2 regions of the Paenibacillus sp. J31R34 genome follow, and region 2 is predicted to be linked to the other one. Evidence: riboswitches for the same ligand, from Rfam matches in the RefSeq annotation. Region 2 holds a riboswitch; the other holds the start of a gene.

Region 1 (14,845 bases), on a different contig from region 2:
GCATTGGTAAGCAAGATGGCGCTCAAGACAATAACCGAGAGAATAGCAGCGGCGGAGAGCTTGTACGAACCTTTTTTAAAGTTGGCGATCATTATCATTCTCCGTTTTGCTTCATTTTTGTTGTCCCCAAAATACGATAGGTTGACCCGAGAAGAGGGGGAATGGGCAAATAAACGCGACAGCATGAGTAAGGTTCTGCCATAGGACAAAGCTTCATGCTCGCCCAGTGCTTCAAGAACACGCGCGTCGCAGGCCACCTCCTGATCGGCTTTCATCTTCCTTACGGAAAGCCACACCAAAGGGTTGTACCAATGCATTCCTACGGAAAGAGTCCACAGGGAGTTGAACCATAAGTCCTTACGTTTGTAGTGGATGAGTTCATGCATCAGGATATGCGTTAGCTGGTTTGAATCGGCGATCGTGCTAATATCCTCGGGCAAATAAATCCGCGGCTTCCATAAACCATAAAGACAAGGGCTACGAAGATGGCTTGTTTCATAGACGTATATTCTTTTTTTTATGTTCAGCTTCTGTTGGCACGTCTCAAGAGCCATGAGTACTTCAGCTTCCTCGATTTTCACTGAGTTTCCGACTATTTTCCTGAAAATCAGCACGCTAAACAGGTAATATCCACCCAAGCATAGAAGCCCTATAAGCCATACAAGCGAGCCTATCGATAGCCAAGTCATTCCATGCGTGCTTTCTGAAATATGGTCTTGAGAAGAACGTGTTGCGACTGAAGATTCTGTTTCGTCTGCTTGGTTCGTGTTGAACTTGGGAGGCTGTTTATTTATATCCATATCATTGGAATTAATTTCCGTGTCAGTGCCGATCTTAGTAAAGGGAGTGAGCTGCGTACTCTTCTGAACTGAATTCCATTCCAGCGGGAACGTTTGCGGCAGCACATTAAACAAGCTTAACTGACTCTGGGGAGCAATGGGAACCAGCAGCTTAATTAACACAATAAACCACAATATATGGATAACTCTAGGTTTAAGGTGCTTTTGGAACAGCTTCCTAATCAAGAGTAGTATGAATAGGATTATCGTCGATACCGCTGACGCAGTGAACAGAAGAGAAAAGACTGTTTCCAGATACTTCATAGCTTCTTCTTGTTCTCCAATATTTGTTGAAGCTCCTCAATATCTTTATCCGATAGTGTCTCTTCTTCGAGAAATTTCGCGCACATCATCCCTACTGCTCCCTTATAAACTCTATTCAGAAATGAACGATTCTCGGCTTTTAAGTATTCATCATGCGAAACCAGCGGATAGTAGAGGTAGTTCCGGCCGGACTTCTCGAATCGAATCGCTTTTTTCTTGTGAAGCCTATTCAGGAAGGTTTTAATCGTCTGGTCTGACCAATGCATTTGTTGGGTTAATTTGAAAATAATCTCACTGGCGGACAAAGGCTCCTTTTGCCAGAGGAGCTTCATCACTTCGCTTTCGGCCTCGGTAATGTGTGGGGACTCGTGCATCGTATTCACCCTTCTTTATTTTATTTGTTTACACCTGTAAACGATATTTAAAGTTTACAAGTGTAAACGAAACGTGTCAAGAATAAATCGTGATCTCCGAAGTAAGGCCTGTAAAGACAGAAAAATAAGGCAAATACGCTAGCGGAGCTTGCATTTAGCGCTTATTTGAAGGACAATGGCTTCATTGTTCTGGAAACGATTGCAGTAATGCAAGAGACTGAGCTCTGTACGGTTGACTGTTAAGGCGGGCGATAGCGGAGACGTGGCATAATGAGCCGGAATGGATGTCGCAGCTGCGCTGCAGATTAGAGCAGTCGCTTAAGGAAGCGGAAGCTTCCTTCGGAAAAGAAATTGATTAGAGGGAGCTGGTTTAGCATGAACATTTTAATTACAGGAGCAGGGCGAGGACTTGGCTATGAGCTGACGAGCGAGGCGCTGGAGCGCGGACATTCGGTTGTTGCGGGTGTTCGATCGCCAAATGAGCCTAATGAGAAGCTGTCGGCACTTGCGGAAAAATATGGTGAGCGGCTATCACTTGTGGAGCTGGATGTCACAAATGAGGAAGGCATTGCAACGCTTGCTTCACAATTGAAGGAGCAGAATGTGAGCCTTGGAGCGATCATCAATAATGCAGCGATTCTCAATTCTCGAAATACACACATCGAACAGTTGGATTTTAAGGAAGTGGCACTGACGATGGATATTAATGTATATGGGCCTATGCGTGTCGTGAAGCATTTGCTGCCTTTATTAACGGAGAAGGACGCTGCCATTTTTAATATTTCTTCTGAAGCGGGCAGCATTACGCATGCTTATCCAGGGGATTATCCGTATGCGATATCCAAAACAGCGCTCAATATGTTCACGCAGCAGCTTCATGTATATTTGCAGAAGCGGGGCATTCAGGTGCTCAGTATTCATCCCGGCTGGATGCGGACGGATATGGGCGGTGGAGAGGCACCGCTGGATGCGAGCCATAGCGCGCGCGGCATTATTGGGCTATTGGAGCAGCGCCGCACGCCGGACGGCCGCTTTATGTTCGTTGATCATGAAGGAAATTCAATGCCGATATAGAAAGTCGGAATTGGTTGTTGACAAATAACGGATATCAGCTATACTAGCATTAATTATTTGGTATGCGTAACTGGCGAAAACGTAGAGCACTACGGGGGAGCGCATATATCATAGCAGCCGTTCGCCTGGGCAAAGTATTTGGTCATCTGACCAAATACTTTTCTATTTTAAAATATAAGAATGTATAAGTTTCCCCCTTATACTCCGCTTATATTTCACCGCGAAACGTTAGCTTTACCACCAGAGGACGGCGACAGCCGTTTGCGCTTGAGGAGAGGGCAAAATGAAGCAGACGAGAAATGTAGCAGTGTTAGTTTATGAGAGAGTGGATACACTTGATTTTGCTGGTCCATTCGATATATTCGCCATCTCAAGTGGAAAGGACCGAGATTTTAACGTATACACGGTTGGCGAGACGAAGAAAGCTTTGCTTACGCTTAGCGGAATTGCGATCACACCGGCGCATAGCTTCGAGGATTGTCCTGTGCCTGATCTATTAATCGTTCCTGGTGGCATGGGCTCGCGTACGGAGATTCATAATGAGAAGCTTACGAGCTGGATTCGCCAAACGGCACAGCAAGCTGAGCTTATTTTATCTGTATGCACAGGAGCGCTGCTGCTGGCCAAAGCTAATTTGCTGGATGGACTGCGGATTACAACGAACCGCCGGGCGCTTGATCTGCTGCGTGAGCTTGCTCCTTCCAGTGTGACGATTGTTGAGAACGTGCGCTATGTGGATAACGGAAAAATCGTCATGTCCGCAGGAGTGACGGCTGGCATGGATGCTGCACTTTATGTTGTGGCAAGGCTGCATGGTCAGGGGCGGGCTGAGCAAACAGCAGCTATTATTGAATATGATTGGCATGAAGAGAAAGGGCAAAACTGCCTCCACTTGGCAGTGTCTGCCTCAAAAGCCGAGCTTGAAATGAAACAGGCTACATCTGATGATCTGGAAGCGATGCTTCGTTTATACAAGGAAGCAGCCCGCTGGATATATGAGGCGAAGGGCTTGCGCCAGTGGAGCGAGGATTCTTTTACAATGGCATATTTGGAGAGATTTATTAGGGAAAAAGAAGTATTCGTCGCTTACCTGCAGGGCGAGCTTGCGGGCTGTTTTTCGGTCGAATGGGATGACGAGCCGATTTGGGGAGAGCAATATCATACGGATGCCGGTTATGTGCATCGGCTGGCTGTAGCGCGCAGCATCAAGGGGCAAGGTATTGGCGGTCAACTGCTCGCTTGGTCGGAAGCCTATATTCGTGGGCGTGGAAAATCCTGGATGCGTCTCGATTGCATGGCAGCAAATCCGTCACTTAACGCCTTTTATGTCAGCCAAGGCTTGACTTTATGCGGCAGATACGATGCAGAGGGCTGGAGCGCAAATTTATATGAGAAAAAGCTGTAACCGTCTATGAAGGGGGAATGCTAGAGCGGCCTCCGGAGGGGGAACGGTTATGGGTACACAAAAAGGAAGCGCTCGACTTGCCTATGCAAGATGGGTTCAAGCGGCGCTTCCCCTTATTTTTATTCCCGGTGTATTTGAGCATGATTCTTTATGGAACGCAGTCAAAAAGCAGACAAATAATGAGCAATTAAGTTATTATCCACTATAAAGAGCTTCTTTATACCAAGCAGGAAGGCTTATGCATTCCCTGATGACTGCTTTGCCTCGGTTAAGTAATAGAGAAAGGCAACCACTGGCAGAGCGATACCGATCAGGGAAGCTAAAGCCCATCCGCCATAAGCATAGGCCCATCCTCCCAAAAAGGACCCCACGGCTCCGCCGATGAAGAAAATGGACATGAACAGACCATTAAGGCGTCCCCGCATCTCACTGCCTAGCGAATAGATAACGCGCTGGCCCAATACGAGATTTCCAGACACTCCCATATCCAAAACGATAGCGGCAACCAGCAGTAACGCCAGAGCGGCGAAAGAATCCCCGCGCACGAGATAGGCAGTTAAAAAGGAAAGGGCAGAAATCGCAATCGCGATGCCGCTCAGTAATTTAGTCAAGCCACGATCAGCTAGTCTGCCGGCAATAGGTGCTGCTATGGCTCCTGCTACACCAGCAAGAGCGAATAAAGCGATGCCTTGCTGGGTTAAATGAAAATATTCAGATAAACGCAGCGGAATGACGGTCCAAAACAAACTAAAGGAGCCAAATAAACAAGCTTGATAAAAGGCGCGGCGACGCAAAATAGGCGTTGCTTTCAACAGCGAGCCTAAAGAGCGAATCAATGCTCCATATTGGAGGGATGGTGCTGGTTTCCGCTGTGGAAGCGCACGGGATAGAACAATTGCGAGCATTGTAATCATGATAGCAGATAAAATAAAAACGGCTCTCCAGCCCAAGTATTCCGTCACGAGACTGGCTAAAGGACGAGCAAACATAATGCCTAGCAGCAGACCGCTCATCACATTGCCCACAACACGTCCGCGCTGCTCCTCCGCTGCCAGAAAAGTGGCATAGGGGACGAGAATTTGCGCAGCAACCGAGCCTATTCCTATAAATAAAGCAGAGGCTAGAAAGGTCGCTGTATGAGTGGCGAATATAGTTCCGATTAGCGCGATAATGACGACAACTAATGAGGTGATGACTAGGCGGCGATTTTCAATCAGATCACTGAGCGGGACGATAAATAGTAGACCGATAACATAACCGACTTGAGTTAGCGTTACAATTAACCCTGCTGCCCCTAGCGGTATTCCGATGGAGGCGCTAATCGGCCCGATTAACGTCTGGGCATAATAAAGATTTGCCACGATGAGGCCGCAAGCAGCGGCAAGAAGAAACATAAGCCAGTTCGGAATGGATTTGTCCTTGGACCGTAAGTTGTTCATAATAACCTGCCTTCTTTCCGTTCAAATGGAGGTGTCAATCCTTTTTTTCTTTATGGCTATATTATATACTATACGTACAGTATTTAAAATGTTTTTTTTCAACGTGCCCAAAATTTTATATAATGTAAAGAAAGTCCACAAAAGGAGCTATGACCATTGCATACAAAAAGAGGGAGACCTCGCAACATTGAAGCGGAGCGTGCTATTTTAACAGCCTCCTACAACCTGCTGCTTGAAATCGGATTTGGCGGCGTTACCGTTGAGAAAATTGCCGAGCAGGCACAGGTGAGCAAAGCTACGATTTATAAATGGTGGCCCAATAAAGGAGCCGTTGTAATGGCGGGTTTTATGTATGCCATATCGGCAAGGCTGCCGATACCGGATACGGGTACTGTATATGAAGATGTTTTGCTGCATGCGACTAATTTATCCCGATTTTTAACGAGTCGTGAAGGAGCGGTCATTACGGAAATTATCGGAGAGGGGCAATTTGATGCGAAGCTCGCAGTCGCGCTGCGGGAGGAATATGTCCGTCCGCGCCGCTCCGAAGCAAGGCAGCTGCTCATGCGAGGGGTAGAGCGCGGGGAACTAAAGCGGGAGCTGGATATCGAATTGGGTATTGATTTGCTTTATGGACCGATTTTTTATCGCTTGCTAGTTACAGGGGACGGGCTGGAGGACAGCATCATTAAATCCTTAATAACGGGCGCTTTCGAAGGAATCAAACAAGAGAGGGTGGAGTAGACTGCCAGCACAATGGGATGAAAAGCTTGCTGTAATCGCTCAGTCTCATCTAAATTGCTTGCGATATTGGCCCGGCGTCTGGCCGACTCTTTTCTTGAAAAGCGCATTAAACGAATCAATGTGGCTATAGCCGACCATTTCGGCAATCGTACTAATTTTAAGCTGTGTTAAGCGCAAATGCTCACAGCTTTTTTGTATGCGCAGTTGGTTCAAATAGTTTCCAAACGTTTGTCCGGTGTGCTGGAGAAACAGCCGCTGCAAATGCCGGACGCTCCAGCCGGACCTTGTGGCAAGCTTCGCGAGTGTCAATTCTTCATGCACATGCTGCTCCATAAATTGAACGAGCATGTTGAAGTGGGAGACATCCTTTATGATCAACGGGCGATCGTCGCTTCGCAGTCGGTGAAGGGTAATGATCAATTGCAGGAGAAGCGTGTTTAGATAAGTGCTCGCTCCCGCTGCCGAGAAGGAAAATTCCTGATGCATGGCAACGAGCAGTTTTTCAATTGAGCCATCGCGATCCTGAATCGAATGATAGGTGACTTGTTTATTTTGCAGCTCATCTAAATATTGCTCCAGCAGCGGATCGTTGAACAAGGTGGACAACGCAAGCAGCAGCTGCGGCGCAAATAAGCAATTATATACGATGAGCGGATGCTCGGATCGATCCGATGAAGAAGGCCTGAATACATGGGGAACGCCGATCGGTATGGTGAAAAATAGTCCTTTGCTCACGGCAACAATATCGTCTCCAATGTGATGAAAGCCTTTTCCTTCAGCAACAAAGCTGAATTCTATAAAATCATGGGCATGGAGGGGGACATTGAAATCCTCTGAGCAGCGATTAACAAAAATCAGAAGCTGATTGCCAAAAAAATGCTCGCCTTTAAACCACTGCACAGGTTTCTTCATGACATGCTCCCCTTTAATTGGATGGCTGAATGACCGGGATATTTTGGCCGTTTCACAAGGATTTTTTATAGAAATGGACGCTATAATTATACGATAACAGGGTAAGTGATGAACAGCAGCTTTTCCTGATTAGAGGAGGTCGCCTCATGGTCCAGATCGTAAAAGTCAGATGTGAATATTTGAAAAATCCGCTTGGTATAGATGTGCTGCATCCTAGAATTAGCTGGCAAATTCAAGCGGAGGAAAGAGGCATTCAGCAGCAGGCCTACCAGCTGCAAGTTTCATTGGAGCCAGAATTCGGGCAAGTTTTATGGGATTCTGGCCGGAACGCTTCCGGTCAATCCGTTCATGTCGTGCTGGATCAAATTGAGCTGCAAGCGCGCACGCGTTATTTTTACCGGGTAAAGGTGTGGGTCCACGAGCAGCATTTGGAAGGCAGTGATTGGTCGGAAACGGCGTATTTTGAAACCGGTCTCATGGACTACAGCCGGTGGACGGCGGAGTGGATTAGCGCACCATCCGTTTTGGCTGCGAGGGATGAGGATGCGGAGCGCTGTCCTCTGCTCAGAACCTTTGTCACCGTTGAAAAACCGGTCAAAAGCGCCCGAATTTACGCTACGGCGCTAGGCATGTATGAGCTGCAATGGAATGGCAATCGCATTGGCGACCACTATTTTACACCGGGGTGGACCAGCTACGGCAAACGGCTGCAATATCAGGTGTACGATGTAACGGATCAGTTGGGAGTTGGTACGCATGCAATTGGCGCGCTGCTCGGCAATGGCTGGTACAAAGGGGAGCTTGGATGGACGCAGGAAAAAGAAACCTATGGTTCGCGCGCGGCGCTGCTCTTCCAGCTTCATATCGGCTATGAGGACGGCACGGAGGACGTTGTCGTGTCAGGCAGCGATTGGCAAGCGGCGGGAAGCGCAATTCTGATGTCCGAAATGTATCATGGAGAGCGCTACGACGCCCGGCTGGAGTTGGAGTGGCATAGTGGGCAAGCGACCGATTCAGACGTCTGGCAATCAGTTGAAATCATTACACATTCTAAATCGATTATAACCCAGCAGGTAAATGAACCTGTTCGCCCGGCTGAAATACTTAAGCCGATTGCTGTGCTCCAAACGCCTGAGGGCGATACGGTGCTTGATTTTGGCCAAAACATGGTCGGATGGGTGAAATTCGAGGTCGAAGGCGCCGCCGGGCATGTGGTTGAATTGCAGCATGCCGAGGTGCTGGATCAGGCTGGAAATTTCTATATGGGCAATATTCGCAAGGCCGAGCAGCGCATCCAGTATACGTTGAAAGGGAACGGGAAGGAGACGTTTGAGCCGCATTTCACCTTTCAAGGCTTCCGTTATGTGTTGCTGACAGGGTTTAAAGCGCCAATCAAGCTTGAAGCTTTCAGTGGCATTGTGCTGCATTCGGATATGGAGCGTACAGGTTTTTTTGAATGCTCGGATGCCAAGGTGAACCAGCTGCATCATAATATCGTCTGGGGACAAAAAGGCAATTTTGTCGATGTGCCGACCGATTGCCCGCAGCGCGACGAGCGGCTTGGCTGGACGGGAGATGCACAGATGTTCATTCGAACAGCTTCGTATGTGATGAATGTTGCCCCATTTTTCACTAAATGGCTGCTAGATCTGAAAGCCGACCAGACGCCAGAAGGGGGCATTCCGTTCTACATCCCTAATCTGAAGCCTGAGTTTTCCGAAGGCTGGGGGGATACGAGCCATTCCTCTGCGGCCTGGGGTGATGCGGCGGTCATCTGTCCATGGACGCTGTATGAAGCGTATGGCGATACAAGGCTGCTGGAGGCCCAATATGACAGCATGAACCAATGGATTCAGTATATTTTTGAGCAGGGCAGCGATCCTTATTTGTGGAATACCGGTTTCCACTTTGGTGATTGGCTCGGGCTTGATTCCAAGGCGGACAGCTATGTCGGGGCAACGGATAGGGATTTTGTTGCAACGGCCTATTACGCATATTCGGTATCGCTCGTTGCCAAAGCGGCTAAAGCATTAGGGAAGGCAGCGGAGCTGGAACGCCTTGCGTCATGGCATGAGAAAATTATTGCCGCATTCCAGCATGAGTTTCTAACCCCGTCCGGGCGGTTGTCTGTTCCGACACAAACGGCGCAGGTTCTGGCGCTGCGCTTCGGCCTCGTGTCGGGGACGGCGAAAGAGAAGGCGGAGTATAAGCTTGCGGAGCTGTTAAAGGAACAAAATGACCATCTGACGACAGGCTTTGTAGGCACACCGTACTTAAATCCTGTGCTTAGCGAAGCTGGGCGCAATGATTTAGCTTATCGCTTGCTGCTGCAGGAGGATTATCCATCCTGGCTCTATCAAATTACGAAAGGCGCCACGACGATTTGGGAGCATTGGGATGGCATCAAGGAGGACGGCAGCTTCTGGAGCGCGGATATGAACTCCTTCAACCATTATGCCTATGGCGCAATCGGAGAATGGCTGTACAGCTACGTGGCTGGCATTCAGCCAGATGAGGAGCAGCCGGGATTCAAGCATGTGAAAATCAGCCCGCAGCCGGGTCCGGGTTTGACATGGGCCGAAGCGAGGCTTATGACGATGTACGGAATGGTTGTTTCCTCCTGGTGCCGCAATGAGGCAGGTCGAATGGAAATTCAGGTGACCGTGCCAGGCAATGCCCATGCAACGCTCAAGCTACCAGGAGTGCAAACGGCGGCCCATGTGCTTGAAAATGGAATTGCGCTTGCGCAAGCAGCGGGTATAACCGCGATTCATGAAGAAGCGGGTAGCGTCACGCTTGCGCTAGGCTCCGGACAATATCACTTCACTTACGACGGCCATTGATAGGTTGTTATAATGGCCGGCGAGTAGGTGTTGTTACAAAAATCCATGGAGAAACACTTTGATTATATTGATTTTCTCAGTTATAATTATGTATTGATTATACGATGAAAACTCATATTTTCAGCGTGAAGCACAGCGATGTTTATGCTGACAGCCTATAAATGGATAGGAGTGAACGCCCATATGAACGTCATGGCTCGATTGAAGGAAGAGACTGCTGTAAATCACAAGCAGATCGAAGACAACCGCTTTGCCAAAGCCATTATGAATCAAACTTTAAACGTAACGGACTACTCCCTTTACCTACAGAAGTTTTACGGTTTTATTAAGCCTGTTGAACGCCATATTGCTGCTCTATCAGAAGCGCAAAACGTACAGGAGCTTGGTGAATTTATTCAAAACCGCGCCAAATCCCCGCTGTTGGAACGCGATTTGCTTGTACTTGGTTTAAGTGAGGAGCAGGTGCAGCAGCTTCCAGAATGCGAGCAGCTTCCACAGCTTGCTACTGTCGCTGCCGTGCTAGGTTATATGTACGTCATTGAAGGTTCTACAATGGGCGGCCAAATTATTACGAAGCAGGTCCGCAAATTTTTGCCGCTTACAGAGGATGTAAGTGAGGGAACGGCCTATTTTAACGCCTATGGTTCTGAAACTCGGGCAAAATGGGCAGAGTTCAGCCAATTTGTCACGCAGTCTGTATTATCGGAAGAAGAAGCCAATCAAGTCGTTGAGTCAGCGAAGCAAACGTTTTTGACTCTGGAGGTTTGGTTTAATGCTTAACAGAAAGAGCGATTCACCTGCCTTGAACCGCACGTTATTGACAGGTGAGGACTTTATCACCCAAGAAGCGTTAGACTTGACGAATTGCGATAGAGAACCCATACATATTCCGGGTTACATTCAGCCGCATGGTGTACTGCTAGCAGCCATACTGGATGCAAACAACGAAATTGTACAATGCAGCCGGAACACGAACGATATGCTGGGCAGATCCCCAGAGGAATTGCTCGGAAGCTCCTTGTCAGCGCTAATTGGGCAATCCTGTGTCAGGGAGATTTTGGAACGAGAGCTGGTAGCCTCTAACACATCTGACTTGAATTATTTAAATGTAACGATTGAAGTCGGCGGGAAACCGTCCGACTTTTTCTGTATTGTGCATGAAAGTGAAGGGCTTGTCATCGTGGAATTGGAGCCTGTATCAGAAGATACGGCGCCGGAGCATGATGATTTTGGCTGGATTCGCCATTTTTTCGGAAAGCTTAAGCAGGCAGACAGCCGAGCAGCAGGAAGCCAGATCGCTGCTGAAGAAATTAGGAAAATATTAGATTATAACCGGGTTATGGTCTATGAATTTGATAAAGATTGGAATGGAAAGGTCATTGCCGAGTCCAAGGATAACGGATTGGAGTCGTTTTTAGGCCACCATTATCCCGCTTCGGATATTCCAAAGCAGGCGCGGGAGCTGTATTTAAGAAACTGGCTGCGGGTCATTGTAGATGTAGGCTATGCTCCCGTGGAAATTGTCCCCGCCACACAGCCGCTATCAGGCAAGCCGCTTAATCTGAGCTTGTCTGTTTTGCGGAGTGTATCGCCCTTGCATATTGAATATTTGCAGAATATGGGCGTGGGGGCCACGATGACCATATCGCTTATTCATAATAATCAGCTATGGGGATTAATGACTTGCCATCATTATTCGCGCAAATATATTTCTCATCGCGTCCGCAATTTGTGCAATTTTCTCGGCTCCTTTTTTTCCAGTGAATTGTTTCAGCGGCAGCAGCTTGATGAATACGAACGAGAGGCTAGGCTGCGGAAGTGGGCTTCTCAGCTGGCCAGCGTTTTTGTAGGAGATCATAATGCGGTACGCATTATTGATCAATTAAAGCAGGAGGAGTCTCTACTGCTGAATTTGATGAACGCTACAGGTGCAGCTGTCCGCTACCAGGATAAATGGCTTTTGCTTGGAGATACCCCCGAAGTGCCGCAGGTGAAGGTGCTTGCCGAATGGCTTGCTGAGCAATCGCAGGACCATGTGTATGAGACTTCCCGTCTGAGCACCGTATTTGACCCTGCCAAAAACTATAAGGATATCGCATCAGGTGCCCTTTATTTGGCGTTGTCTCCGGGGCACGAGAGCTTCATTATTTGGTTGAGACCGGAGCAGCTGCAAGTCGTTCATTGGGCCGGTGATCCGGCAAAAGCTGTCGTTCAGGATGAAGATGGCATTCGTTTGTCACCGCGAAAATCGTTTGAAAAATGGCGGCAGGTCGTTGAATCAACAGCGCTTTCCTGGTCTGAGCAAGAGCTGCGCATGCTTCCGGAGCTTAAGAGCATTGTCATGAGGCATACGGAGGAGGAGCTGCGTCAAACCCAATATTTAGCGATGCATAATTCCGCCATCGTTCGAAAAAACGAACAGCGCTACATCCAGCTTATGGAAGCCTCGCCAGTGCCATTTTTCACCTTGACCGATCAACAATTTGTATATGCGAACAGCCAGGCGGCGAGGTTGCTCGGGGAAGAAACGGCGAAATCGCTTATGGGGCGAGCATTTATGACTTTCGTTCATGAAAGCTCGCAGGCAGAGCTAGAAACGCAGCTTCAAAATTTGGAGCAGGACACGCTGAACGTAGCGACCATTCATAGTCGAATGAACAAAGCGGATGGACAGATCATTGGCCTGGAGCTTATGCTTGTATCCGTCGTATATGCGGGAGAGCATTCGATTATGGCAATTGCAAGAGAGCATGAGACGGATGCCAATTTGGAAAATGTATTTTCGGATATGAAATCGCAGTTGGAAACCCTCACGACCATCGATCCGTTAACCGAGCTGCCTAATCGGCAAGCCCTATATAAAGAGCTTGCTGCAGATGTGGGGCATGCGGTGGCAGAAAAACATGAAGTGGCGCTTCTAATGGTAGACATCGATGATCTCCGTATTTATAATGCGCTGCAGGGCTTTAGCGTTGGTGATTCTTGTCTGCAATATATTGCCGATTTGCTTTCCGTGATGGGCAAACAAGGAGAAGCAGTTGCGGGTAGACTGGACGGCGGCACGTTTTTGCTAAAGCTGGAAAATACGAATGCGGAGCGGGTCTTGGGCATTGCGGAGGAGATTCTTTCCGGTGTGAGGGCGATGCAGCTGCCGATTTCCAATGGCGATATGAATGGTTTTGTGACCGTCAGTATCGGAGCTGCCATTATGGCGCCATCAAAGTTGAATGACGATTTGCTGCTGGTGGCTAAAGCTGAATCGGCGCTTTACGAAGCAAAGAAAGCGGGAAAAAACCGGGTTGTGCTGGAGCGCTAATCTTTAACTGGGATGATGAATAAAAATTAGAATTTGATCCGAGTATCAAGTTCTTTTTTTATGCAGGTCTTTAAATAGAAAATATTGGATATTAAAGGAGAGTTAAAGTTGGAAAACGTTGGACAGCGGATTGGGGAAAGTTCACAGGTGCTGGAAGGAAAAGCGGTCATTTCCGCATTGGAGCAGTCTCTGGCTATGATTGAGTTTAATTTGCAAGGAGAGGTGTTATGGGCTAATGATCATTTTGCCCAAGCATTAGGTTATGAGGTCGAAGAATTGTCAGGGAAAAATCACCGGGCGTTTTGCAAGCCTGATTTTGCAAATAGCTATGCATATACGCAGTTCTGGAATAATTTGCGTAAGGGCATCGCTTTTCAGGAAAAAATTGTTCGCGTAGCGAAAAATGGCAGCAGCATCTTGCTTGAAGCGACGTATATGCCTGTGCGCAATGAAGAGGGCAAGGCAGTGGCTGTTCTTAAAGTAGCGACAGACATTTCGGCCCGTGAGCAAGCTGTCGCTCAAATTACGAACGAATTGCAGCTTATGGCAGCAGATTTGCTGGAACGGACTAGAATAGGCATTAATCGCAGCGAGCAAGTCGCTTCTGTAATCGAGCATGTTGTCAACGATAATGAGATCCAAATTGATTTTCTGCAAACACTGGAGCAGCAAACACAAGCTGTGCGGGGCATCGTTCAGACGATACGCGATTTTGCAGCACAGACTAATTTGCTCGCTTTAAACGCGGCGATTGAAGCGGCGCATGCTGGCGAGCATGGGCGCGGGTTTAATATTGTTGCGATGGAGGTCAAAAAGCTTGCCCAGCATGTGCAGGAGGCAGCGAGCGAAATTCAGCATTCACTGGAGGGCATTTCGCAGCAAGTAGGGAAGGTTAGTGGGAGCTCAAAGAGCTCCAGAGCAGCGATTGCCAGCAGCCAGCAGGAAATTAGAATGGCTGTAGGCGATTTTGCCGGAATTAGCGAAGCGGCAGGGCATTTAGATGAGCAGGCTAAAGTGTTAAATCAGATGCTGTAAGTCGTTAGTAAATGAATTTTTTAGTTCAAAAGCGAAAACACCCATGATGGATGTCATGAGTGTTTTTTGCATGGAACGAAGTGAGAGATTATTTAATATACACAAAGTCGGAATTATGCTACTCAAGTCGGAAGTTTAGCATTGTTTCCATAGGTTAGAGTAAGCTATAATCAAAAATTAAAATAAGCGCAAGGGGGCTAATTATGAGACCGTCTCATCGACAATGGCAGTTTTCCATCTATAAGCGGTTAATCATAGCCTTTATCGTGGCCACCATTCCGATTTATATTTTGGCAGGCATCTTGTACAGCTGGGCGACGGGCATGCTTAGACAGGATATCGTAAATTCGGCTGAAACGCAGTCTGAGAACTACATTAGGGAGTTAAATGGAACGTTTAAGCGCTTTAATTCCCTGCAATACGATATGATGAACGACATGTATTTGGTTCAGCTCGTTAATGCGTACGATATTTTAGAATCCTATCGAAAAATCGAGTTAATTAACTTTCTCCGCGCAAAGCTTGTTTCTATTCGGAACAGCAGCGACTTAATCTTTGACGTTCGGTTGTATTTATCATCGATTAATGTGGAAATATCCG
Region 2 (14,845 bases):
GACGAGGAAGTGTCTGACCGCTCTTCCGTTTTCTTTTTTACTGGATGCGTGGAACGTTAATCCGTTTTTTGCTTTTTGTCCGAGAAGTTGGAGACGGATTTCGTATCTTTGATATTGTCGTTTACGAAGGCCATATCCTGATTTTTTGCGTGTGTTTTGGTCGTGCCTTTGTAGTTGCCTTTATGGGTGTTGTTTTCCATTGTGCCGCACCTCCTTTGTGGGTCTATCCCTGCATTAGTATGACCGATGCGTCTGGAAGCATGCGCTGAAATCGGCAGAGCGCCTTCCGCCTATACTGATCGCCTGCTGCGCACATATGCTGAAGGAATGAGCAAAAGGCTATTGAGTATATGAAGGAGAGGGATCAGTGGAGGGGCAGACGAAGGAAATAACGAGCATTATTTTGGTTACCCGCAACCAGTTGGATTATACAAAACAATGTGTGGACAGCATACGCAAGCATACGGAAGCAGGAAGCTATGAAATACTGTTAATCGATAATGGCTCCGACGATGGAACGGTTCAATGGGCGTTGGATCAGCCTGATATGCGAGTGACCACCAATGCGGAAAATGAAGGCTTTCCAAGGGGCTGCAATCAGGGGCTGGAGCAAGCGATAGGGAGCCATCTGCTGCTGCTTAACAACGACACCGTTGTGACGCCCGGCTGGCTCGAAGGGTTGAGGCAGGCGCTGCTTAGCGATAGCAAAGTCGGTGCAGTAGGTCCAGTTACGAATTCAGCCTCCTATTGGAGCGAGGTTTCGGCGGAGTATGCGTCCTTGGAGGAGCTGGATGCTTTCGCCCAATTGCGGCGGAACGATCACGGACCACATAGATGGGAGGAGCGTGCCAAGCTGGTAGGCTTCTGCCTGTTATTGAGCCGCTCGGCGTATGAGGCAGCTGGCAGGCTGGATGAAAGCTTTGGTATCGGAAATTTTGAGGATGACGATTATTCGCTGCGGCTGCGGCTCGCCGGCTATAAGCTCCTGCTCTGCGACGATACGTTCATCCATCATCGGGGAGGCGCGAGCTTCAAGGCGGAGCCTGCCGTGTATCAAGCAGCCTATGAAAGCAACCGCAGACGTTTTGTGGAAAAATGGGGCTTTCAGCCGACGGAGGCACTCGTCATTCGCTCGGATATGGTGTCGCTGATTGAGCCCCAGCTTGAGCCTTATGAAGGGGCGGCGCCCGCGAGGCTGCTGGAAATTGGCTGTGGCTGCGGGGCAACCCTGCTGCGCTTGAAGAAACGGCTGCCGCGGGCAGAGCTGCTCGGGGTGGAGAAAAACCCTGGTGCCGCGAAGGTTGCTGCCGCCATCGGAGTGAAAGTGTATGATACGGAGCGGCCGGAGGATTGGGGCCTCGAGGCAGACAGTATGGATGGCATTATTGTTGGCGATGCCCATCAATATGGAAATTTGGAGCAGTTGAAGCAGCTCGCGGCTCTTCTAAAGCCGGGAGGTTGGCTGATCGGATCGTTTGCTAATCGCCACTATTACCGCTATATACGTCATTATTTGTCACCAAGCAATCACGGTGCGCAGCAGCAGGCAGCCTGCCTATATGGCGCAGAGCAGCTGGGGGAATTGTATGGGCAGGCTGGATTAGTTCGGACAGCGATTGCGCTTGTGCAGGACGGTCAAGAGCTGGCTGAGCAGGAGCGTCGTGTGGTGGAGGGGCTGGAGCAGGTAATTGCGCTGACTAATGAGGAGTTGAAAGGCAGGCTGACAGCGAGCGAGCTGCTTGCTTTCGGCCGCCGCGCCAAGCCAATTACAGCGCCAAACGGCTGGGCTGTGCAGGATAGGCAGTCGATTGAGCCGACTGCGAGTTATGTAGGCGATGAAGCTGCGATAGAGGAACTAGAGGAGCTATCAACGGTGAGTACAGTTTCGGAAGCGGCGCAAGAGGACGAAGCGCCGTTGGCAGAGGGAGCTGAAGAGATAGGTGGAGCTGGCGCGGGGAATGCCCAACTAAATGAACAGGGCATTCGCGAGCAAAATGATGTTGTTTTCAGTGGGGAAAGGCTTGTAATAAATCGCGAGGTTAAACAGCAATATCAGGATGTATACGAGGAGCATCTTGCCCGTTATACCTTGGCATCACATGTTGTAGACGGACTGCGGGTGCTGGATGCCGCTTGCGGGGCAGGCTATGGAGCTGCACTGCTTAAACGTTCAGGGGCGAGCGAGGTTGTTGGCATCGACATCGACGAACATTCGGTGAAGCTGGCGAAGCGGGATTATGGCGGAGAAGGTGTATATTTTGCGGTAGGCGATGTACTGCAATTGCCATTTGACGGGCAGGTATTTGATGCAGTGGTGTCTTTCGAGACGATAGAGCATGTTGCAGATGGGGCGGCTTGGATCAAGGAATCAGCGCGCGTATTAAAGGCTGGGGGATTATTCATCGTGTCTACACCGAATCGGGCGGTGACGAATCCGGCGCTTTATTTTGAGGAGCGGCCATTTAATCCCTATCATCAATTTGAGTATAGGACAGCAGAGCTGGCAGGCGAGCTGCTGCTTCATTACGATATTGTGGAGCTGTATGGACAAAATCCCATCGACGATTCCCGTATGGCAGCGATGAATGGGCTGCGGCGAATGTTCCAGCTGGAGCCGGGTCGGAAGCTGGAGCGGGTACTGCAGTCGGAAGGACATGAGCTGATTCCGCTCAGTCGCTTCAAAAGCTGCGAGCCGATGTACGTCGTGGCAGTGTGCCGCAAGAAATAAGAAACAGCGGTATTGCACTGGAATGAAAGGTGGTTTGCCCGTCTGATGGAGACGGGCAAACGGACGGTGGCAGCTACGCGCTTTTTGGCAATGGCAGCTTTTTTTATTCTAATCTTACAATGTACATATAACAATTTCGATGGCCGTTTCGGCAAAAACATCTTTAATTATTTCTCTTACCTGGCCCCATTGGAGCTTATCGAGTCCGCAGCCGATTTGCGGCATGGCCAGCTTGGCAATGCCTTCTTGCAAGCAGATGTCCCTCATGGATACAATGGCTAGGGTAAGCGTTTGGTATCCCGATTTATAAACGGGTGGGGATCAACCGGCCGAAATCAAACAGAAGCTCTGGGAAGAAATAAACAGCAAATATGAATTTGAATATGGATTCTAACTTGAAAATTCTGTCCGTGAGTTGGCTGGAACGGGTTGTTTCAACATCGCAGCAGGAGCATTTTGCTAAGCGCGTCAGCGAACTCGCCCTTTTATTGTTTATACGCATCGGGTATAATGACGAGAGCTTGTTACTTCGGAAAATGGGGTGTCTTTACGCATGGCTTTAAAAGCTGGTATCGTGGGCTTGCCGAATGTCGGCAAATCGACTTTGTTTAATGCAATTACGCAAGCGGGTGCTGAATCCGCTAACTATCCTTTTTGTACAATTGATCCTAACGTTGGTGTTGTAGAGGTACCGGACCCGCGTATGAATAGGCTCGTTGAGCTTGTAGTGCCGAAAAGCATCGTGCCTACAGCGTTTGAGTTTGTTGATATTGCCGGTCTGGTAGCAGGCGCGAGCAAGGGCGAAGGACTTGGCAACAAGTTTTTGGCGCATATCCGTGAAGTCGATGCGATTGTTCATGTCGTTCGCTGCTTCCAAGACGAGAATATTACGCATGTAGCGGGCAAAATCGACCCGATCGACGATATTCAGACCATTAACCTGGAGCTGATTTTGGCGGATATTGATTCCGTGGATAAAAAGATCGAGCGCTCCCGCAAAAATCTCAAGGGCGGCGACAAAAAAGTCGTGCAAGAGGTTGAAGTGCTTGAGCGTGTAAAAGAAGCGCTCTACAATGATATGCCAGCGCGCAGCCTGGAGCTGTCCGATGACGAGAAGCTGCTTATTCGCGATCTTCATTTGCTGACCATGAAGCCTGTGCTTTATGCAGCCAATGTTAGCGAAGCAGAAGTTGCCGATACGGACAATAATGAATTCGTTAATAAAGTACGTGAGTTTGCAGCTGCTGAAAATGCAGAAGTGGTGCCCATTTCCGCTCGCGTTGAGGAAGAGATTGCTGAGCTGGAAGGCGAAGACAAGGCAATGTTCCTTGAGGAGCTTGGTCTTGCGGAGTCGGGACTTAACCGTCTAATTCGTGCGGCTTACAAGCTGCTTGGCCTTTATACGTATTTTACGGCAGGCGTGCAGGAAGTCCGCGCTTGGACGATCCGCAGCGGAACGAAAGCGCCGCAGGCAGCTGGCGTTATTCATACGGATTTTGAGCGTGGCTTTATTCGCGCCGAGATCGTATCGTTTGACGATTTGTCTGCTGCCGGTTCGATGAACGTGGCGAAAGAGCGTGGTCAGGTTCGCCTGGAAGGTAAGGACTATGTCGTAAAAGACGGCGATGTTATACATTTCCGCTTCAACGTTTAGATTTTTGAGGCAAGAAGGAGCTTTCGGTCTGCTTTGTGAGCGGATTCGGAGGCTCTTTCGTCTAAGTAGACGAGGATAGCAAGCGGAGAAGTAGAAAACTGGGCGCGGCGGCAGTAATTCGCTTGTCGATAGAATGCTGCGCATATGTTATAATGGAGTATCAAAGTGTGATAACAGAGGTGAATGATGGTGTTGGACCGTTTACAAGCACTAGCTGATCGTTACGAGAAGCTGAGTGAATTGCTGTGTGATCCAGATGTAGCAAGTGATCCGAAGCGTCTGCGGGAATATTCCAAGGAGCAGTCCGATCTGCAACAATCTTATGAAGCTTTTACTGAATATAAACAAGTGTCGGAGCAACTGGACGATGCGAAGGTTATGCAGGGCGAGAAGCTGGATGACGAAATGCGCGAGATGGTCAAGATGGAGATTGATGAGCTGTCTGACCGCAAGGAAGAGCTGGAAGAAAAAATTAAAATTTTGCTTCTGCCGAAAGATCCGAACGATGACAAAAACGTTATCGTGGAAATTCGCGGCGCAGCTGGCGGCGACGAAGCAGCTTTATTCGCTTATGAGCTGTACCGTATGTACACGAAGTTTGCGGATACGCAAGGCTGGCGTGTAGAGCTGATGGATTTTAATGAAAATGACTTGGGCGGCTTTAAAGAGGTTATTTTCATGATTACGGGCAAAGGCGCCTACAGCAAGCTGAAATTCGAGAGCGGCGCTCATCGGGTACAGCGTATTCCGGTAACGGAATCTGGCGGCCGTATTCATACGTCTACTTCTACTGTTTCGGTTATGCCGGAGGTTGAGGAAGTGGAAGTCGAGATTTTCGACAAGGATATTCGGGTGGATACGTTCTGTTCCAGCGGCGCAGGCGGCCAGTCGGTTAATACGACAAAATCCGCTGTCCGGGTACTTCACGTACCGACGGGCATTATGGCGACTTGCCAAGACGGCAAATCGCAAAATGAAAACAAAGCTAAAGCGCTGCAAGTATTGCGTGCGCGTATTGTTGATGTACAGCGTCAAGAGGAAGAAGCGAAATATGCCGGCGAGCGTAAAAGCAAAGTCGGAACGGGCGACCGCAGTGAGCGGATTCGCACGTATAATTTCCCACAGAGCCGCGTGACGGATCACCGTATTGGACTTACGCTGCATAAGCTGGATTCCGTAATGAACGGCGATATGGCTGAAATCATTTCGTCGCTGACGATTGCCGAGCAAGCGGACATTATGGAGAGAGAACTGAACTAACTTAAGTACTTTCCAAAGTAAGCTGCCGATTAAGGCATGCTGCATGAAGAGGCAGGGTTTTCGAGCATTAGTGCTTGGAGAGCCTGCCTTTTATGCGGCTTTGCGTTTTATTGCTGAGTGTACAGGGAAGTAAAGAAAGGGACGTTGGATACATGGGCGACAATAACAAGGGGTGGAGCGTTTTGCTGCCTTGTACCATTAGAGAAGCCTGCTTGCAGGCTTCTTCGTTTTTGGCGGGGCAGGGCGTTGAGGAGCCGCGCAATAATGCGGAGCTGCTGCTCCTGCATCTGCTCGGCATCGGACGTATGGAATTGCTGCGCGACGGGGGCGACCCTTTCCCGAGTGAGCTGGCTCCAGCATGGGACGAGCTCACCCAGCGAAAAGGGAATGGCGAGCCGGTGCAATATATCATCGGCGAGCAGTGGTTTTACAGCAGGCCGTTTGCGGTTACGCCGGCCGTGCTAATTCCGCGGCCCGAGACGGAGCTGCTCGTCGAGGCTGTGCTTGAGGCGGCGGATCGCCTGTGGCCGGAATCGGCACAGGCGGAAGCAGAGGACGCGCCAGTGGAAGGTGCGACTGAGGTGGGGCTTGCTGCCGCTGAGAGCAATAGCGGTAGCGAGCATGCGGAGCCAGAGGGCGCGTCAGCTATAGCGGAGGACGCTACGAAGGGCTGGGCTGCGCGGCCGACGGTGCTTGATGTCGGCACGGGCAGCGGCGCCATCGGCGTGACGCTGGCTGCGCTGCGTCCGCTCTGGCGCGTGTGCGCGTCCGATCTTTCGCCGGACGCGCTGGCTGTCGCCCGCACGAATGCGGCCCGCCATGGAGCGGCAGGCCGCATGGCGTTCGTGCAGGGCGACCTGCTGGCGCCGTTCCTCGGAACGGGCGGCGCCGCCGCAGACCAAGCACTCGGCGCGGCAGACCTCCGCGTCGATGTGCTGGTGTCCAATCCGCCGTATATACCGGCGGATGACCTCCCGGGCTTGCAGCGCGAGGTGCGGGATTACGAGCCGCACCTCGCACTGGATGGCGGAGCGGACGGGCTGGACCCGTACCGCCGCATGGTAGAGCAGCTGCCGCTGCTAAGGCAACTGCCGCGCATCGTCGCCTTCGAGCTGGGCATGGGCCAAGCGGAGGCGGTGGCGAAGCTTCTAAGGGAAGCGGGAGCATGGGACGAGGTGCGGACGATTACGGATTATGGCGGCATTGACCGCCATGTTATCGCGGTTCGCACTAACGGCTAGGCAGGATGAACAATCTCACTTGTAGGCTACTGTTCTGCTATTTCTCGGACTGAAACGCGCCGTGCCCTCACAGGACGGCGTCAGTTGTTTACGCTTGAAATATAAGCATGTATAAGTACACACTTGTAATAGGCTTATATTTAATCGCGAAACGGTAGCTTTGCATTACAGGCTGGCGACATCCGTTTACACTTGTCTATTAAAATTTAATAGTTTCGAGGTTTATAGAACGGGAATCGCGGACATACTTACGGATAGATACGTTCCGGAACGCAAGCAGAGGTACCGACGGGTGCCATCGAGAGGAGCTTGTGTATGTCCCGCAATTATTCCCGTATTTCTTATCGTAGATCCGTTGTTCTTATTATGGTGGTGCTTGCTGTACTTGTGATGAGCTGGGAGCTGCAAAAGGTAGATGCCGCTGTAGCTGGCAGTCATATTCCGGAGGAGTCGATCAGGCTCCGCATATTGGCTAATTCCGACGCCCCTGCCGATCAGGCAGTTAAACGCGTCGTTCGTGATGCTGTGGTCGAGGCGATGAACAGCTGGGTGACTGGACCGCAGACAATAGAGGAAGCTCGTGCAACGATGCGTCAGCATATGGGCGAGATGGAGCTTTTGGTTGGCAAAGTATTGAGCAGCCGGGGTTTTGATTATGAGTTTCACATTGAGCTTGGCCAGGTTCCTTTCCCTACTAAAATGTACGGAAGTGAAGTATATCCCGCAGGCAGCTACGAAGCGCTGCTCATTACGTTAGGCGAAGGCAAAGGACAAAACTGGTGGTGCGTGCTGTTTCCGCCGCTTTGCTTCATCGACGCAGCTTCCGGAGAAGCGGTAGCCGCCGATGGCGAGGTGGAGGCAGCAAACGCAGCAAGCAAGGCAGAATCGAAAGAAGCGAAAGCATCTGTAGAAAAGGCGTCCGTACAAAAAGAAAATGCCGGCGAAGTTGTCCATGCCAAGCAGGATTCTGCTCCTAACACAGCGGAAGGCGAAGCGCCGGAAGCAAAGTTTTTCCTTTGGGAAATGCTGCAAAAGCTGATTGCTTGGGTGCAAAGCTTGTTTGCTTAGGGCTTGTATGCAGACTTAAGTAAGCCAGATTCAGATCGAATGTAGTGTCAAACGTAATGCCTCTCCTACTAGGAATGTCATACCTCATAAAGGTGAACATGTTTTTTTGAAAGTTAGCATCATATTCATCGTTTCAGGTGGTTACACCCTGCGCAAAGATAGAATTGGCGGACAGAGAAGCCGCTATATCAACAAGATCACCGGAAAGGCAACGGTGGCGGACTCAGGAGCCGCTAATGCGCTGCCTTTAGCCATTTTGACGGGATAATGAGCATTATAACGGATTTCCTGTCCGCTTATGGTCAGAAATCGAGTCGAGAGCGAGAATAGCGGATTCTCAGTCCTCCAAAAAGGAGGGACCGTGTGGAGCTGCACGGTTTCGGCAATGCCGCTTAGCCACATTGGCTCAGCGACCGCGGTCTTTGCAACAATCACATGCTTCGGTTTTCAGGCATCAATTCGCCAGATGAGATTGGCCTCGATTAAGCTCTGAGCAAGGAGTGGCAGGTCTACTTACGTTTGCATGCACACCTTAGCATACAGCAGCCAATAGAGTGATTTGAGCCAGTGAGCATCCGTGGGCTGCGGTTATGCTGCTGGCTCCGTTTTTATCCAAGCGTATGGTATACTAACGGGAGTATACGAACTAGAAGGATGACTATAACAGAGCAAGGATTGAAGGATAGAGATGACTACAACGAAGGTATGGCGCATGACGGACCAATACGCGGAGGCTTCTATCGCGGAAGCAGCGGAACTGCTTCGCCGTGGAGAGCTCGTGGCTTTCCCGACGGAGACGGTGTATGGTCTTGGGGCCGATGCTCGCAGCTCGGAGGCCGTGGCGCAGATTTTTCAGGCCAAAGGCCGCCCCTCCGATAATCCGCTTATTGTTCACATCGCAAATATTGCGCAGCTCGATGAACTGGTGCTGCCTTATTCGTTGCTTGCGAAGCAACTGATGGAGCAGCTGTGGCCGGGGCCGCTCACGCTTGTGCTTCCCGTTCAGCCGGGAGTGGTGTCGCCGCTTGTGACGGCGGGCTTGTCCACGGTCGGCGTGCGGATGCCTTCCCATCCGGTAGCGCTGCGCCTCCTAGCAGCCGCTGGCTGTCCAGTTGCCGCGCCGAGCGCTAATCGCTCAGGTAGGCCCAGCCCAACGCTCGCCGAGCATGTGGCTGAAGACCTTAGTGGCCGTATCGGCGGCATTGTCGATGGCGGCGCTACAGGCATCGGCCTTGAATCGACCGTCATTGAACTGATGGGCGAGCAGGTGCTTCGTATTTTGCGCCCCGGAGGCGTAACGGTGGAGCAGCTGCGCCAAGCGGCGCCGCAAGCGGAGATTGATGCGCCTGCGGATGCCGAATCGGCAGCGGAGGAGCTTGCCGCCCCGCGCTCCCCGGGTATGAAATACACGCATTATGCGCCTAAGGGCGAGCTTAGCATCGTGGAAGGAAGCTCAGCCGCGAGGCGTGTTGCTTATATGCAGGAGCAGGTGTCGCAGGCTGCAAACGCTGGACTGAAAGCAGGCGTGCTCGTGTTCAATGAGCAGGCCGCTGCTATGGAAGGCGGCTCCGCCCTCGTGCTCACTTATGGGAGTGGGCAGCAGCTGGAGCAGGCTGCGCATCGTCTATATGCGGCATTGCGCCAGTTTGATGCTGCTGGCGTGCAGCGAATTTGGGCAGAAGGCTGCGTGCCGGAAGGTATTGGAGCTGCGCTTATGAATCGGCTGCTCAAGGCAGCTGGCCATCGCATTAATCAGGTTTAAGGGTGAAACAAGCTTAAGCCAGTGCCCTATTTTTCACTAGGATAGTTGAAGCCTGTGCCTGTCGTGCCGATTATGCAGTTATGTGAATCAAGCTTTGGAGTTTGCCTAACATGATACAAGGGTAAGAATAGCTCCAGGATCGATTAAACAAGCTATAGTATGTTTGTCCCCATGCCCGCATATGTTGAAGTATTAATGTTTGCGGACGTGGGGGGAGATCGTTTTGTGGGGTAGCCATATGCTTGGAGGGCAATTTGTTACACTGCTGCTTATGGCGGTTGCGCTTGGCATGGATGCTTTTTCACTAGGAATTGGAATTGGGCTGCGCGGCATTCGCTGGCTCCATATGATAAGATTAAGTGCCATTATCGGTTTATTTCATATTATTATGCCGCTCGGGGGCATGTACGCTGGGGGATTCGTCAGCGGCATGCTCGGTCATGTAGCAACGGCTGCTGCTGGTGTGCTGCTGGTGCTGCTCGGTGGGCATATGATTTATAGCTCCTTGCGGGGAGAAGATGCACAAACCTTTGATCACCGCACGATTTGGGGAACGATGCTGTTCGCGCTTGGCGTCAGCGCTGATTCTTTTTCCGTTGGCGTAACGCTCGGCATGTTTGCAGCCGATTTGCTGTTGACGGTGCTGCTGTTTGGTTTTTTTGGCAGTATGATGTCGATCATAGGGCTGCTGCTGGGACAAAGGGTCAGTCATAAGCTGGGCGGCTATGGCGAAGCATGCGGCGGCGCGGTGCTGCTCGTGTTTGGTTTAATATTTATTTTCTGAAAATATAATGATTTATAAGTTTACATGTATAAATAGAATTGTATTTCATCGCGAAACGGAAGCTTTGCCGCCAAAGGACGGCTTCAGCCGTTTATGCTTGAAATATAAGAATTTATAAGTTGGACATCTATAAATACGCAAATATTTCTCGGACTGAAACGAGCTGCACCGCCAGAGGACAAGGGCAGCCGTTTCACCTTGGTACACATAGAAAGGGGCATGCGGCGTGAAGCGCATTTTGTTCATTTGTACGGGAAATACCTGTCGTTCTCCGATGGCGGAGGCGATGCTGAAAAATATGGCGGGCCAGCAGGACGTAGCGATTGAAGTACGTTCGGCAGGCATTTCGACGATCGATGGTTTGGCCGTTTCCGGCCATGCGACAGAGGTGCTGCGCGGTTATGGCATTGAACATCAGAGCTCTTCGTGCGCGCTGACTGGAGAAGCGGTGAAATGGGCTGACCTCGTGCTGACGATGACCGCCAGCCACAAAAGAGGACTGCTCCAATGGTTTCCTGAAGCCGTCGACAAAGCACATACGCTCAAAGAGTATGTAAATCAGGATACAGGTGTACTGGCAGACATTAGGGAGCTGGAGCAGCTGTACACGGAGCTGCATATGAAGCAGACGCTGGGACAGCAGTTAAGCGATGGCGAACGCAATCGTCTGCTAGCGCTGGAGCGCCGCATACCGAGCTTTGATATTATAGACCCGTTTGGCGGAACACTTGGGAATTACAAAAGCTGCGCCGAGGAAATTCGCAGCTGCTTGCAGCTGCTGCTCTTGCGTTTAAAGCAGGAATAAGCGGATAGCTGCGGCGACGCAAAAGGGAAAGCGCGAATTTAGGTGCAGGAACGATTGATTTTTCAAAATAATTCGGCTATGATGGGTACAGATATACGGTTTCCGATGTGACTGGCGACGGAAGTGGGTAACCACGGTGGAGCATCGGAACATACGGCCGGTCGCCTGGGCAAAGAGCAGCATGCTGAAGAGCATGTCATGCTCTTTTTTCGTCTTTTGGGACAAATTTAGGTATAATAAAAGCGTCGAATTGCGGAAGCGGAGTTCATGTGCCGAGCACCGCAAGTATCAATGCAAGTGCAGCATCGTCATACTTTGGAGGAGGTTTATACGTGAAAATTGCCATTGGGGCCGATCATGCCGGCTATCGGCTGAAGGACGAAATTGTACCATTTCTGCTATCGCTTGGACACGAAATTGAAGATTTCGGTTGTGACTGCAATCAATCGGTTGATTACCCGGACTATGCACTGCCTGTAGCTGAAAAGGTGGCAAGCGGGGAAGTGGACCGCGGCATTCTCATTTGTGGAACAGGCATTGGCATGTCGATTGCCGCTAATAAGGTTAAAGGCATCCGCTGTGCGCTGGTGCACGATTTATTTTCCGCCAAAGCGACGCGCGAGCATAATGATACGAATGTAATTGCACTGGGTGAGCGTGTCATTGGCCCAGGTGTTGCACAGGAAATTCTTCGCATTTGGCTGGACACGCCATTCTCCGGCGGCGAACGCCATGCGGGACGCATTGATAAAGTAGGCCAAATCGAGCAAAAATATAACGCTTAAGCTAAATGAGCGCGGAATAAGGCGTTGTTCCATGCTTGCATGGAAACGGTTAGTCAGACAAGGAGGTCGCCTGCGATGGGAGCAAACGAGGAAACGATAGCGATAGCAAGTGCAGTAGAGACGATCGTTCGCGAGCTTGCGGCAGCGGGCAGCCTGCGGGCTGGACAGCTTCTCGTCATCGGCACGAGCACGAGCGAGGTGCTGGGCCGGCGCATTGGAACGTCGGGCACACTTCAAGCTGCTGCGGAAATTTTCGCTGGAGTGGAGGCAGTGCGCCGCGACATTGGCTTTTATCCCGTATATCAATGCTGCGAGCATTTAAACCGTGCGCTCGTTATCGAGCGTGATGCCGCTGAACGCTATGGGCTTGAACAGGTCGCAGCGGTTCCCGTTCCGAAGGCAGGAGGCTCCATGGCGGCTTACGCCTATCGGCACATCAGCGATGCTATCCTCGTCGAGACGGTAGCCGCTCATGCTGGCATAGATATCGGCGATACCTTCATCGGTATGCATTTGCGCAGAGTAGCGGTTCCGGTGCGGCCTTCTATCCGCAGCATTGGCGAGGCGCATGTCACGATGGCGGTTACGCGGCCAAAGCTGATTGGCGGTGTGCGTGCGGTGTATGAGCTTGGTGGCGTGGCAGACAGCCGTGATGCTGTTGTGTTGACTCCGGAGCAGTCGGCCGGGACTTGCGATTAATCATTAGTATTTCATAAGCGTTTATTATTGGCGGATCGAGCGTATATCCCGTAGAGCATGTATCTGACGAGCATATCCTGCTTAATCCTTATTTATATAACAAGTACACACTACTGAGGAGGCAATTAAAATGGAAAATCTACGTAAACAAGATCCAGAGGTTTTGAAAGCAATGGGACTGGAATTACAGCGTCAACGCGATAACATCGAGCTAATCGCATCAGAAAATATCGTAAGCGAAGCTGTTCTGGAAGCTTTGGGTTCTGCTTTGACGAATAAATATGCAGAAGGCTACCCAGGCAAACGCTTCTACGGCGGTTGTGAGCATGTGGACATCGTGGAAGATATCGCACGCGATCGTGCAAAAGAACTGTTTGGCGCAGACCATGCCAACGTACAGCCGCATTCCGGCGCACAAGCGAACATGGCTGTTTATTTGGCGGCGCTTAAGCCTGGCGACACGGTACTGGGCATGAATTTGGCACATGGTGGCCACTTGACGCACGGCAGCCCGGTTAATGCTTCCGGCTTGCTTTACAACTTTGTAGCATACGGCGTAAATGAAGAATCCTTCACGATTGATTATGAAGAAGTTCGCAAAGCGGCATTCAAGCACCGCCCTCGCATGATCGTAGCTGGTGCATCTGCATACCCGCGTATTATTGATTTCGAAAAAATGGCTAAAATCGCCAACGATGTAGGCGCGCTATTTTTTGTAGATATGGCTCATATTGCAGGTCTTGTGGCTGCTGGTCTTCATCCTAACCCAGTGCCGCATGCACATTTCGTTACAACAACAACGCACAAAACGCTTCGCGGTCCTCGCGGCGGCTTGATCTTGTGCCGCAAAGAGTGGGCAGCTGCGATCGACAAAGCGGTATTCCCAGGTACACAAGGCGGCCCTCTGATGCACGTTATTGCGGCTAAAGCAGTAGCGCTCGGCGAAGCTTTGCAGCCATCGTTCAAAACATACGCGCAAAACGTTGTGATTAATGCTGCGGTTCTGTCCGATACGCTCGTTGCTGAAGGCATTAACATCGTATCCGGCGGCACAGACAACCACCTGATGCTGATCGACACGCGTACCCTGAACATCACAGGCAAGGAAGCCGAGCACGTGCTGGATTCAATCGGTATTACAGCTAACAAAAACGCGATTCCTTTCGATCCAACGAGCCCGTTCATCACTAGCGGTATCCGTCTTGGAACGCCAGCTGCCACTTCGCGCGGCATGGATGAGAAAGCGATGAAAGTAATCGGCGAAGTGATCGCTGTTACGCTGAAAAATCCGAAGGATGAGGCAACGCTTGAAAAATCCCGCCAAATCGTTCGCGATCTGACATCGCAATATCCGCTTTATCCAGAACTGAAATACTAATCTTAAACTTTTGAAAAATGCCGCATAGGGCTTCGGCCTCTATGCGGCATTTTTGCGTATAAACAAGCGTATGAAGGCTTTCGTTCCATTATTAAAAGGGATTTTTATTCATTTTTGGTAGATATATTATGCAGCAAAACCATTCGGCATGCTACAATAGTACAGACAAAGCTAAATGGAAGGTGATGGTACAGCCATGAGCAATACGATTTTTCTCGTTCTGATTTACGTTGTAATTATCGTACTTGTAATTGTAATCGTAACCCGAGCCAATCGTTCGCGAAAAAGAAATGATAATGGCCATTCGCTGGGCAAGCGAAGCTTGTCGTTAGCCTCTTGGCCGTCTGAGGAGCCGCCGCTTGCGCTGGGAGTTCCTTACCAGCATCCTGCCCGTCCGGCTGCCGAACGTCTTGAGGCTGCCCTTACGAATGATTTTGAAAGCCGGATCAAGGATCGCGTGCTCAAGCAGCTGCCGAGCTTGTCCGATAAGGAATGGAAATGGACCTTTTTCGAGCTGAAACGATTTTTTCTGATGTGCGGACTGCTTCGGGGAGTTCCGATGTACAGCGGCCGTGCGGATCTCATCTGGCATGAAATGCTGATGTTTACGCGGGAGTATGAGCAGTTTTGCACATCCTTCTGTGGCGGGCTGATTCATCATGCCCCGCACGCTGAAAATGA

The links. Region 2 has a riboswitch for ZMP and ZTP ahead of rpiB (ribose 5-phosphate isomerase B). Riboswitches for the same ligand answer to the same signal wherever they lie in the genome.
Region 1: it holds a riboswitch for ZMP and ZTP, as region 2 does, so the genes downstream of both, AC50YG_RS04920 (GNAT family N-acetyltransferase) here and rpiB (ribose 5-phosphate isomerase B) in region 2, are expected to answer to the same signal.

What each region holds. Positions count from the first base shown of each region.
Region 1 covers NZ_JBXENU010000001.1:1,184,209-1,199,053, reverse strand. Annotated here, with positions in the region: gene AC50YG_RS04935 (M56 family metallopeptidase) at 1-1,103, opposite strand, end outside; gene AC50YG_RS04930 (BlaI/MecI/CopY family transcriptional regulator) at 1,100-1,477, opposite strand; gene AC50YG_RS04925 (SDR family oxidoreductase) at 1,853-2,551, shown strand; ZMP/ZTP riboswitch at 2,608-2,689, shown strand; gene AC50YG_RS04920 (GNAT family N-acetyltransferase) at 2,835-3,956, shown strand; gene AC50YG_RS04915 (hypothetical protein) at 4,006-4,164, shown strand; gene AC50YG_RS04910 (MFS transporter) at 4,193-5,395, opposite strand; gene AC50YG_RS04905 (TetR/AcrR family transcriptional regulator) at 5,552-6,139, shown strand; gene AC50YG_RS04900 (helix-turn-helix domain-containing protein) at 6,185-7,051, opposite strand; gene AC50YG_RS04895 (family 78 glycoside hydrolase catalytic domain) at 7,198-9,894, shown strand; gene AC50YG_RS04890 (biliverdin-producing heme oxygenase) at 10,078-10,674, shown strand; gene AC50YG_RS04885 (diguanylate cyclase domain-containing protein) at 10,667-13,210, shown strand; gene AC50YG_RS04880 (methyl-accepting chemotaxis protein) at 13,319-14,245, shown strand; gene AC50YG_RS04875 (sensor histidine kinase) at 14,449-14,845, shown strand, end outside.
Region 2 covers NZ_JBXENU010000006.1:75,197-90,041, reverse strand. Annotated here, with positions in the region: gene AC50YG_RS17600 (hypothetical protein) at 57-200, opposite strand; gene AC50YG_RS17595 (methyltransferase domain-containing protein) at 368-2,728, shown strand; gene AC50YG_RS17590 (hypothetical protein) at 2,774-3,010, shown strand; gene ychF (redox-regulated ATPase YchF) at 3,282-4,382, shown strand; gene prfA (peptide chain release factor 1) at 4,572-5,642, shown strand; gene AC50YG_RS17575 (N5-glutamine methyltransferase family protein) at 5,795-6,883, shown strand; gene spoIIR (stage II sporulation protein R) at 7,199-7,951, shown strand; gene AC50YG_RS17565 (hypothetical protein) at 8,058-8,219, shown strand; gene AC50YG_RS17560 (L-threonylcarbamoyladenylate synthase) at 8,640-9,713, shown strand; gene AC50YG_RS17555 (manganese efflux pump MntP) at 9,952-10,497, shown strand; gene AC50YG_RS17550 (low molecular weight protein arginine phosphatase) at 10,724-11,302, shown strand; ZMP/ZTP riboswitch at 11,400-11,480, shown strand; gene rpiB (ribose 5-phosphate isomerase B) at 11,635-12,087, shown strand; gene AC50YG_RS17540 (TIGR01440 family protein) at 12,163-12,786, shown strand; gene glyA (serine hydroxymethyltransferase) at 12,917-14,164, shown strand; gene AC50YG_RS17530 (UCP032817 domain-containing protein) at 14,361-14,845, shown strand, end outside.